One region of the Geobacillus uzenensis genome, then DNA from elsewhere that is predicted to be linked to it. Evidence: a T-box and tRNA genes for the amino acid it is inferred to sense, from the RefSeq annotation. Region 1 holds a T-box; the other holds one or more tRNA genes.
What was found. A T-box is a leader RNA that pairs with one kind of tRNA and senses whether it is charged. The one in region 1 lies ahead of pheS (phenylalanine--tRNA ligase subunit alpha), so its partner is inferred to be a tRNA-Phe.
Positions count from the first base shown of each region.

Region 2: it has a tRNA-Phe gene. The T-box ahead of pheS (phenylalanine--tRNA ligase subunit alpha) is inferred to sense a tRNA for this amino acid. The anticodon was not compared.

Region 1 is NZ_NEWL01000002.1:189,412-195,138, reverse strand. It holds gene pheT (phenylalanine--tRNA ligase subunit beta) at 1-1,589, opposite strand, end outside; gene pheS (phenylalanine--tRNA ligase subunit alpha) at 1,611-2,645, opposite strand; T-box leader at 2,686-2,930, opposite strand; gene B9L21_RS02470 (hypothetical protein) at 2,985-3,356, opposite strand; gene B9L21_RS02465 (TrmH family RNA methyltransferase) at 3,397-4,152, opposite strand; gene msrA (peptide-methionine (S)-S-oxide reductase MsrA) at 4,149-4,673, opposite strand; gene B9L21_RS02455 (HI0074 family nucleotidyltransferase substrate-binding subunit) at 4,804-5,547, opposite strand; gene sspI (small acid-soluble spore protein SspI) at 5,675-5,727, shown strand, end outside.
Region 2 is NZ_NEWL01000008.1:115,053-120,779, forward strand. It holds tRNA gene B9L21_RS13240 (tRNA-Thr) at 1-56, opposite strand, end outside; tRNA gene B9L21_RS13245 (tRNA-Ser) at 89-179, opposite strand; tRNA gene B9L21_RS13250 (tRNA-Ile) at 197-273, opposite strand; tRNA gene B9L21_RS13255 (tRNA-Met) at 282-355, opposite strand; tRNA gene B9L21_RS13260 (tRNA-Ala) at 373-448, opposite strand; tRNA gene B9L21_RS13265 (tRNA-Pro) at 458-531, opposite strand; tRNA gene B9L21_RS13270 (tRNA-Arg) at 537-610, opposite strand; tRNA gene B9L21_RS13275 (tRNA-Leu) at 614-699, opposite strand; tRNA gene B9L21_RS13280 (tRNA-Gly) at 707-781, opposite strand; tRNA gene B9L21_RS13285 (tRNA-Lys) at 786-861, opposite strand; tRNA gene B9L21_RS13290 (tRNA-Thr) at 1,684-1,756, opposite strand; tRNA gene B9L21_RS13295 (tRNA-Phe) at 1,772-1,847, opposite strand; tRNA gene B9L21_RS13300 (tRNA-Asp) at 2,018-2,093, opposite strand; tRNA gene B9L21_RS13305 (tRNA-Met) at 2,097-2,173, opposite strand; tRNA gene B9L21_RS13310 (tRNA-Val) at 2,337-2,412, opposite strand; rRNA gene rrf (5S ribosomal RNA) at 2,422-2,538, opposite strand; gene B9L21_RS13320 (nucleotidyltransferase-like protein) at 4,280-5,158, opposite strand; gene B9L21_RS13325 (YgzB family protein) at 5,566-5,727, shown strand, end outside.

The sequences.
Region 1 (5,727 bases):
GTCGCTTTGTCCGGGCTCGTCAATGAATACGTGATCGCCTGGAACAAGCCGGCGCCTTCCAAATAGCGGCGGACGCGGCGGCGTTTCGCTTGGTATGGCGTCAGCTCGCCCGGTTTTGCCTCGGCCACCGGCAACGTCGCCGGCAAATGGTCGTAGCCGTACAGGCGGGCGACTTCCTCGATGATATCTTCTTCGATCGCAATATCGCGGCGGCGCGATGGGACATGAACGGTGAACGTTCCGTTGTCTTCTGTGAACGGAAATTGCAAGTTCGCCAAAATCGCGGCCACTTCCTCTTTCGACATCGCCGTGCCGAGGACACCGTTGATCCGTTCAAGCGTGACCGTCACGACCACCGGCTCTTCTTTCCATGTGCTGGCTTCGACGATGCCGCCGACAATCTCACCGCCGGCGTATTCGGCCATCAGCGCCGCGGCGCGCTCGAGCGCTTCTTTCGTCCGCGCCGGATCGATCCCTTTTTCAAAGCGGGTGCTCGCTTCGCTGCGCAGTCCGTGATCTTTTACCGCCTGACGAATGACCGGACTCGTAAAATACGCCGCTTCGATGAACACTGTTTTCGTGTTATCGCGCACTTCCGAGTTGGCTCCGCCCATCACGCCGGCTAAAGCGACCGGCTCATGGCCGTTCGTGATGACGAGATGGTCTTCGGTCAGCTTCCGCTTGGCATCGTCAAGCGTCACGATCGTTTCCCCTGCCTTCGCCCGGCGGACGACGATCTCCTTCGAACCGAGGCGGTCGTAGTCAAACGCGTGTAGCGGCTGGCCGTACTCAAGCAAAATGTAGTTGGTGATATCGACAACATTGTTGTGCGGGCGAATGCCGGCCGCCATCAAGCGCGCCTGCATCCAAAGCGGCGACGGGCCGATCTGGACGTTTTTCACGATCCGCCCGGCGTACAGCGGATTGTCTTCCGGCGCTTCGACGCGAACGGAAATGTAGTCGTGGATCATTTCATTGTTTTCTTTGACCGCCGCTTCCGGCAGCTTCACCGCGCGGCCGAGAATGGCGGCCACTTCATAGGCGACGCCGATCATGCTTAAGCAGTCAGCGCGGTTGGGCGTTAACGAGAGTTCGAGCACTTCATCGTGCAAGCCGAGCCATTCCAACGCATCGGCGCCGACCGGCGCGTCGCTCGGGAAAACGAAAATGCCTTCGGCGTATTCTTTTGGCACGACTTTTGTTTCGACGCCGAGCTCTTGGAGCGAACAAATCATGCCGTTTGACTCTTCGCCGCGCAGCTTCGCCCGTTTGATTTTAAAATGGCCCGGCAGCACCGCGCCGACTTTGGCGACAGCGACGTTTTGCCCTTTGGCGACGTTCGGGGCGCCGCAAATGATTTGCACCGGCTCTCCTTCACCTAGATCAACAAGACACTTCCGCAGTTTGTCGGCGTTCGGGTGCGGCTCGCATTCGAGCACATGGCCGATGACAACTCCCTTCATCCCCCGGTTGAGCACTTCGACCCGCTCGACTTCAATGCCGCTTTTGGTGATGCGGTCAGCGAGCTCTTCGGCCGTCACGCCCGTCAAATCGACGTATTCGCCTAGCCAACGATACGAAACGAGCATTCCCAACTCCTCCTTTTTCTTTTAGACACGCAAAAATTGTTGCAAGAAACGAAGATCGTTTTGATAGAAATGGCGGATATCGTCAATGCCGTATTTCAACATCGCGATTCGCTCCGGCCCCATGCCGAACGCAAACCCGGTATATGTTTTCGAATCAAAACCGGCCATCTCGAGCACGTTCGGGTGCACCATACCGGCGCCCAAAATTTCAATCCAGCCCGTGCCTTTGCAGACGCTGCAGCCGTGCCCTTCGCAGCGGAAGCAGGACACATCGACTTCGACCGACGGCTCCGTAAACGGGAAAAAGCTCGGCCGGAAACGGATGTCGCGGCCTTCGCCGAACAGCTTGCGGGCGAATTCGCGCAGCGTCCCTTTCAAGTCGCTCATCCGGATGTGGCGGTCCACCACCAATCCTTCAATTTGCGTAAACTGGTGCGAATGGGTCGCATCATCGGTGTCGCGGCGATACACTTTGCCCGGGCAAATGATTTTTACCGGACCGCGCCCGCGATGCTTCTCCATCGTCCGCGCCTGCATCGGCGACGTGTGGGTGCGAAGCAACATTTCTTCCGTAATATAAAACGAATCTTGCATATCGCGGGCCGGGTGGCCTTTCGGCAAATTGAGCGCCTCAAAGTTGTAATAGTCAGTCTCAACTTCCGGCCCTTCAGCGACCGTATACCCCATGCCGATGAACAAATCCTCAATTTCCTCGATGACGCGCGTCAGCGGGTGCGGGTTTCCCAATTTCACCGGACGGCCCGGAAGCGTCACATCGATCGCCTCAGCCGCCAACTTCCGCTCGACTTCTTCTTCCTCGAGTTTCGTTTGTTTTGCCTCAAGCGCCTGTTGGATCGCCTCTCTTACCTCATTAGCCAGCGCGCCGATTTTCGGGCGCTCTTCTGGCGGCAATGCTCCCATGCCGCGCAGCACTTCGGTAATCGGCCCTTTTTTGCCTAAATAGGCGACGCGCACATCATTGAGCGCTTTTAAATCGCCAGCTTGTTCAATTTTCGCAAGCGCTTCTCGCTCGAGTTCATGCAACCGTTCTTTCACGCCAATCCCTCCTCGTTTCAAATAAAAAAACCCGCCCCCAGTAAGGGACGAGTTGTTGCTCGCGGTACCACCCTTGTTAACAGCGCCAATGAAGACGCGCTGTTCGCTTCCTTGCCATAACGGCCAAAAGCCGGATCACCTTTACATCCCACCTATGGGGGATGGTCCTGGTGTCAACTCGGGAGGTGAACTTCACTTGCGTCGGCCATAAAAACGCTCCCAGTCTAAGGCGTTTTCTCCCTGGATGGCGAGCGGCAAGCTACTTTTCTCCGTCATCGTTGTTGTCCGTATGAGAAATGTCGCTATTCATTATACGCAAATGAGTGGGCGAAGGCAAGGTCAGGCCGAAATTTCTTTGCGCAGCTCATCGATTTCCGCTTCCTGTTCAATCGAGCGGATGGCAAGGCGCTCCATAATTTTTTCCTGCCGCACTTGCCCTTCCTTGAGCGCGGCGACATCTTTTTTGACCCCCAACATGTCCTTTTTCATGGCATCCATGTCTTTTTTCATGGCATCCATGTCTTTTTTCATGGCGTCCATGTCTTTTTTCATGGCGTCCACATCACTTTGAAGGCGATCGACTTTGTCTTCGAGTTGTTTCACGCTTCCTTGCAACTTGACGATATCCATGCGCATTTGTTCGATGTAGGCCCCTTGAACATCAAGACGCTCGAGCACAGCGTTCAATAACGCCCGCAGTTCGCCATCCATCTGTCTCCGCTCCCTTGTCCTATTGATTTTCGATTCTATTTTACCGCACCGCCTGCAAGGAATAAAGCAAAATTCCGGCCGCAACGGCGACGTTCAGCGACTCGGCGCGGCCGTAAATCGGGATGTACACGTTCTCTGTCGTTAGGCGCAGCAGGTCGGGTCGGACGCCGCTTCCTTCATTGCCGACAAGCAAGGCGAACGAAGACGATTGTGGAACGGTGCGGTAATCGACGGCGTTCTCCAAGGCGGTGCCGTACACCGGAATGCCCTGCTCCTTGAAACGCGCGATCCACTGCGCCAGATCGCCTTTGACAACCGGAAGGTGAAACAGCGATCCTTGCGTCGCACGGACGACTTTCGGGTTGTACAAATCGGCGCATCCTTCCCCTAAAATGACCGCATCGATGCCGGCCGCATCAGCCGTGCGAATCATCGTGCCGAGATTGCCGGGATCTTGCACGGCATCAATGAGCAACGCCGTGTTCACATCGCCAAGCTCGGTCGCGGCTTGCCGGCAGACAGCCATGATCCCTTGCGGTGTTTCCGTGCTGCTGATCGCCTTCATCACCGCTTCCGTTACGATCACTACCGGCACATCGCTGACGTCCCAGCCGGGCGGAATCGCGGCCCGCTCATCCACAATCAGCTCAACAAGCGGCGCTTGGCTTTTTAGCGCCTCTTCGATGAGATGAAACCCTTCGAGCAAAAACCACCCGGTTTCCTCACGTCCTTTTTTCGTCAGCAACTTTTTCCATTGCTTCACGCGCGCGTTTTTTGGCGATTCAATTCGCTTCACCGCTTCGCCCCCCAATGTTTGGCGATAAACTCATCGCGCCCGGAGGCGGCGCGGTCTTGCTTATAATGCTCCGGGTTTTTCTTATGGTAGTTTTGATGATACTCTTCCGCCGGATAAAACGTTGTGGCCGGCAAAATGTTCGTCACAATCGGCTTCGAGAAGCGCCCGCTTTCCTCGAGCGCCCGCTTTGACTGCTCGGCGAGCTGGCGCTGTTTTTCGTTATGGTAAAAAATCGCCGTCCGGTATTGCGGCCCGCGGTCGTGAAACTGGCCGCCGTCATCGGTCGGGTCGATTTGACACCAATACAGCTCCAAAAGCCGCTCATACGGGAACACGTCTGGGTCAAACGTGATTTGCACCGCCTCGTAATGGCCGGTCGTCCCCGTTTTCACTTGCTCATACGTCGGGTTTTCGACATGCCCGCCCGTATAGCCGGAGACGATGCCGTAAATGCCGTCGAGTTCCTCAAACGGCGTCACCATGCACCAAAAGCAGCCGCCGGCGAATGTCGCTTTTTCCATTTGGGTCGTCACCTCATGCGTCAAGTTTCTTCTTTCTGATTATAGCAAACGGTGTACAATTGTCATCTTTCACGCCCAAAGCCAAGTTCCTTCACCAAACTAGACGCGTTCCGTTCCGCACGCCAGCCGCTCATGTCTCCGAGTCAAGCCGTTGTTTCATTTCGGCAAGCAAGCGGTCAAACAGCGGGATATAGTCGGTGCGAATGCGTTCATACATGTCCATCGCCGTTTCTTCATCATACGTATGGGACGTCCGGTTGCGGTCTTCCAGCATGCGAAGCCATGTCTCTCCGTCTTCAATCAACCCTTCTCGAAACGCCTCGCGAATCGTTTTTCTTGGGCTCGTCACTTCGGAGTATCCTTGGTACTCCAAATAAAGTTTCATCCATTTCCACGCCAGTTCGTACGTGAATTCAAACCGTTGAATGGCCGCATCGACAACAAGGTCATCCGTTTGCGCGTCTCTTGCGGCGCTTTGCCGGAGTTTGGCGAGCGCCCGTTCGAAATCGTAATATCGATCCATCAGCCGGCTCATGGTGACCATCACCTTCCCGTGCTCGTTCGTTTGAAAAATCGTCTTTCCTTCTTGGTCAATATTCATTTTTAGCTGTTCGTTGTGAATTTGATTGTAATCAACAACATCGATCGGATAAATGATCGGAAGTTCATCCAAGTCCGATTGCAGAAGGTACAGCGGGCCTCCCGGTTTTCGAAATTTGATCGCCAAATCGATATCCGATCCTTCCTTGTAATCGCCTCGTGCTCTTGAGCCGAACAAAATGACTTTTTCAATGACATCAGCATAACGGGAAAATAGATGGAGCAGTTGGCGAAATACCGTTCGTTCCAATCCATAGAGCGGTTTCTCGTCCATCGTCGCCATCACTCATTTCGGTCTAGTTTTTCCTCTATTATACCATATACGAGAGCCGCTCCATGTATAAATCCGCCGCCATTGGCAAACGATAACGGTGTACAATACGGCCAATGAGGTGAGACAAATGGATTTGAACTTGCGGAAAGCCATTATGCACAACGTCGCCAACAACTCGAA
Region 2 (5,727 bases), on a different contig from region 1:
GAACCCGCAACCTACTGATTACAAGTCAGTTGCTCTACCAATTGAGCTAAGCCGGCACAACAGATTGACCTAAGTTGCACAATCATTATGGCGGAGGAGGAGGGATTCGAACCCCCGCGCGCCTTGCGACGCCTCTCGGTTTTCAAGACCGACCCCTTCAACCACTTGGGTACTCCTCCAAAAAGTAACGTAGTAATGGTGGACCTTGTAGGACTCGAACCTACGACCGGACGGTTATGAGCCGTCTGCTCTAACCAGCTGAGCTAAAGGTCCAATAATAGTGGCGGTGGAGGGGATCGAACCCCCGACCTCACGGGTATGAACCGTACGCTCTAGCCAGCTGAGCTACACCGCCAAAATGATATAGTGAAATGGTGGAGCCTATCGGGATCGAACCGATGACCTCCTGCGTGCAAAGCAGGCGCTCTCCCAGCTGAGCTAAGGCCCCACAGGAAAATCGGGAAGACAGGATTTGAACCTGCGACCTCACGGACCCGAACCGTGTGCTCTACCAAGCTGAGCTACTTCCCGATGAACGCGCTCGAGAGGATTCGAACCCCTAACCTTCTGATCCGTAGTCAGATGCTCTATCCAATTGAGCTACGAGCGCAAGTGCCGAGGGCCGGACTCGAACCGGCACGGTAGTTACCTACCCCAGGATTTTAAGTCCTGTGCGTCTGCCAATTCCGCCACCCCGGCGGGCGAGTGGAGCGGAAGACGGGGCTCGAACCCGCGACCCCCACCTTGGCAAGGTGGTGTTCTACCGCTGAACTACTTCCGCAAAATGGTGAGCCATGGAGGACTCGAACCTCCGACCCTCTGATTAAAAGTCAGATGCTCTACCTGCTGAGCTAATGGCTCATAGCAATCATAACACTCTAAGTACTAACGAGCTCTACCTGCCTCTTCCTCTACCAGCTGTTTCGAGGATGCTCGGTGCGTCGAGGCAACTCGCAACAAACTCAAAGATGCAGCGCTCGTTGCTGAGCTAATGGCTCATAGCAATCATAACACTCTAAGTACTAACGAGCTCTACCTGCCTCTTCCTCTACCAGCTGTTTCGAGGATGCTCGGTGCGTCGAGGCAACTCGCAGCAAACTCAAAGATGCAGCGCTCGTTGCTGAGCTAATGGCTCATAGCAATCATAACACTCTAAGTACTAACGAGCTCTACCTGCCTCTTCCTCTACCAGCTGTTTCGAGGATGCTCGGTGCGTCGAGGCAACTCGCAACAAACTCAAAGATGCAGCGCTCGTTGCTGAGCTAATGGCTCATAGCGATCATAACACTCTAAGTACTGACGAGCTCTACCTGCCTCTTCCTCTACCAGTTGTTTCAAGGATGCTCGGTGCGTCGAGGCAACTCGCAGCAAACTCAAAGATGCAGCGCTCGTTGCTGAGCTAATGGCTCATAGCAATCATAACACTCTAAGTACTGACGAGCTCTACCTGCCTCTTCCTCTACCAGCTGTTTCGAGGATGCTCGGTGCGTCGAGGCAACTCGCAACAAACTCAAAGATGCAGCGCTCGTTGCTGAGCTAATGGCTCATAGCGATCATAACACTCTAAGTACTAACGAGCTCTACCTGCCTCTTCCTCTACCAGCTGTTTCGAGGATGCTCGGTGCGTCGAGGCAACTATAACCGAACCTAATGGCTCATAACTTTCTCGAGTAAAATAAGGAATGCCGGCTGCAGGACTTGAACCCGCAACCTACTGATTACAAGTCAGTTGCTCTACCAATTGAGCTAAGCCGGCATATCGATATGATAATGGTGGCTCGGGACGGAATCGAACCGCCGACACAAGGATTTTCAGTCCTTTGCTCTACCGACTGAGCTACCGAGCCATATGTTATTTTTAACTCGCTCATTGATTGCTCTGTGCCTCTTCCTCTACCAGCTGATTCAAAGATGCTCGATGCGTCGAGGCAACTCGCAGCAAACTCGATGATGTTGATGCTCGTCTCTACCGACTGAGCTGTCGAGCCATACTGTATTTTTCGCAATTTTGGAACAATGGCGGTCCCGACGGGACTCGAACCCGCGATCTCCTGCGTGACAGGCAGGCATGTTAACCACTACACTACGGGACCATTTGGTTGCGGGGGCAGGATTTGAACCTGCGACCTTCGGGTTATGAGCCCGACGAGCTACCGGACTGCTCCACCCCGCGGCGATAAGAAATGGATTTGTTTCGATCATGCACTGAGTGTTGGTTTAAATGTTTGTTGCCTCTTCCTCTGCCAGCTGATTCAAAGATGCTCGATGCGTCGAGGCAACTCGCAGCGTATTCGATGAAGCAAATGCTCGTTGCTCCACCCCGCGACGATTTAGAGTGGTGGAGGATGACGGGATCGAACCGCCGACCCCTTGCTTGTAAGGCAAGTGCTCTCCCAGCTGAGCTAATCCTCCATGGATCGTGCCTAGCAGCGACCTACTCTTGCAGGGGCGCTGGCCCCAACTACCATCGGCGCTGGAGAGCTTAACTTCCGTGTTCGGGATGGGAACGGGTGTTTCCTCTCCGCTATCACCACTAGGCAATAATGGACAAGTTTTATTATAAGGAAAGTTGAATTGTTGTCAAGCTTTTTTTCATTCCCTCAAAACTAGATAACCGTGTGGGGGAAGAAGCCGCGGCGCTTCCGCTTTTTGTCTAGCTCCGGCCGCCATCGGCTCGCGACGCTTCGGTCCTGCTGTGGCGGCATAGCCTCCTCGCAGGCCCTCCAGCGCGTCTCGCCGATAGGCAGGCGGCCTCTGCTTTTCGTACTGTCTAGCTCCGGCCGCCATCGGCTCGCGACGCTTCGGTCCTGCTGCGGCGGGCTAAGCCCGCTCGCAGGCCCTCCAGCGCGTTTCGCCGATAGGCAGGCGGCCTCTGCTTTTCTAGGTTAAGCCCTCGATCGATTAGTATCCGTCAGCTCCACGTGTCGCCACGCTTCCACCTCGGACCTATCGACCTCGTCATCTTCGAGGGATCTTACTCGCCTAACGCGATGGGAAATCTGATTTGTTAATGGTCGGTCGTTCGCGGCCTTCCCTTTTCGTATTGTCTAGCTCCAGCGCCTGGCTCTCTTCTGCCAAATAACCTTCCCCCTCGGGGTGCAAGCACCCCTGCGGGTGAAGAACATTTGACTTCGAGAGCCAATCGCGGCGCTTCCGCTTTTGGGGTGCAAGCACCCCTGCGGGTGAAGAACATTTGACTTCGAGAGCCAATCGCGGCGCTTCCGCTTTTCGTACTGTCTAGCTCCGGCCGCCATCGGCTTGCGACGCTTCGGCCCTGCTGCGGCGGCAACAGCCTCCTCGCAGGCCCTCCAGCGCGTTTCACCGATAGGCGGGCGGCCTTCGCTTTTCCCCTTAGAAAGGAGGTGATCCAGCCGCACCTTCCGGTACGGCTACCTTGTTACGACTTCACCCCAATCACTTGCCCCACCTTCGGCGGCTGGCTCCCGTACCGTCCGCCGCTGACCAAATAAGAGCAAGCTCTCATTCGGTCCGCTCGACTTGCATGTATTAGGCACGCCGCCAGCGTTCGTCCTGAGCCAGGATCAAACTCTCCAATAGAAAGTTGATTGGCTTTGGCTTCGGCCTCAGCACCAAAGGCGCCGCGGCCTCAGCTTTTCGTATTGTCTAGCTTCGGCCGCCATCGACTCGCGACGCTTCGGTCCTGCTGCGGCGGCAATAGCCTCCTCGCAGGCCCTCTAGCGCGTTTCGCCGATAGGCAAGCGGCCTCAGCTTTTCGTTGCGCTTCGTTTCGTTCAGTTTTCAAGGAACAAGCTTATTTTTGTTTCTTCCGCTCTCTTGAAGCGACTTTTACATATTAGCATTTTTATTATTGGTTGTCAACACTTTTTTATTCATCTTATTCCGCAACGCTTTTCCGTCGCGGCAGCGATTTAAAATATATCATCGTTCGACATAGAAGTCAATAGCTTTTTTACTTTTCGCGATAGACAGCCCGTCTTTGCTGAACTGCCTCATTTTCCCCAACCATTCCACATTCATAAAATGTAGAGAAAACCGTTGTATCAAGACCATCCAATCCCCGTTACGCAAGCCCCCATTCAAGCGTTGGCTAGGTGGAGGTCGTTGACGCCCAGCCGAAAGTAATATGCTCCCCCGCCCGCACTAGCGCTCAGAGACGGGGCTTGTCGGGTCATCCCGCCTCATGGACAAAAGTTGGCCGAGCGCCCCAGTTGGCAACACCCCTCCTTTTTTGTCTCGTTTGACAGTGGGGAGCATCTTTCAAAATTAGGTTAAACAAAGGCTAGATGGGAGAGGTTCATCAAATTTTCCCTTCCTGCAAAATATAATAGCGTTCAAACATCCTGTTCCCTTTTGTCGGCACCTCTACCGCAGTTAACACTTTTCTTTCCACTAAATATTCGAGCATGATGGCAAGGTCGACCGAATAAGGCGCAAACTGCGGATGGCGGGTCATTTCCTCAATGCTCCATGCCCCACTCTTTTCCTTCAACACCTCGCATAAGTGAGAAGAGCCTGACACTATAAAAGAATGGATTAAAAATTCGCTCGCCAGCAACAGGAGCTCAAGCCGTTTTGGAAGCGGCTCCTCGCTCCCGACTAACTCCTCATACAACTTATAAATTTGTCCATCCATTTGCTTTACTTGATTCCATACCGTCACTTCCGGATAAAGGCCATGCTCGATCACTGTGAGCCGCGCTAAATGGTGCAAGGCGTGCATCATATGGTTGTATGAATCAAGCCAGTGTCGGGCGGTAAACAGCGCCTTGCCATCGGTATAGCGGCGAATCAGTTTGGCAAATTCCAGGCCCATTTTCAGCCGACGTTCCTTAGGGGGAAATTGCTCAAGGCGCTGGCGCAGCTGCCAAACGTAGTCGTTGCGGTCAAATACGATTTTTCCGTTGAATACCCAGTCGATCGCCTTTCGATGCGACCCGAGAACAAACCATTCGTTTAATTTTCGCTCATTCACCGCATAAAGCGCCGCCTTCTCGCCGCTAACTGAGTAATGTTTCAAATACAAAGGCTCACTTTGCGAATCGACAATGACGAGCAATACCACATCGAACGTATCGGTCACCGTCGCATGTCCCGCCGTTTTTTCAATGAGTAAAATTCCGCGTGTATTGCAACGGCTTGCCCATTCCTGATAAATGGGACGCAGCAATTCTTCCATAAATTATTCCCGTTACAGAAAGTCGGTAAGGTTGCGGCATCCGGCAAACTCTCCCTTTATAAAACCGGGCAGGAGAACATATTCTTTTTCACTTTTGGCACCGGCAGTTTTTCTGTAACGGCTTCCTCCCTTCCAGCGTCGTCGATGATTCAAACCTTGTTTTTATACAGATGACGAAAATGTTGCTAGCGTCCGTTGATGCTGCCATGTATACATCCCGCAACGTAGTCCTACTGCTATCATTCGCTGCTTGACCAAGGCGGGGAGCTTGTTGCTGTCGTTCGTTATTCGACAAAAGACGAGAAATTCCTCTCTTCTGAGTAAAAAACGCCTGTCAATTTTGTTGATTTCTCCTTCCCGATCGTCCCCTGTTTTATGGTATAGTGGTGTATGTAGGAGGGACGACGATGGGTATTAAATATTCGAGCAAAATCAACAAAATTCGCACGTTTGCTTTAAGCTTGATTTTTGTCGGAGTCATCGTCATGTATCTCGGGCTGTTTTTCCGCACGTCCCCGATCGTCATGACGCTGTTTATGGTGTTTGGACTTTTATTCCTTGTCGCGAGC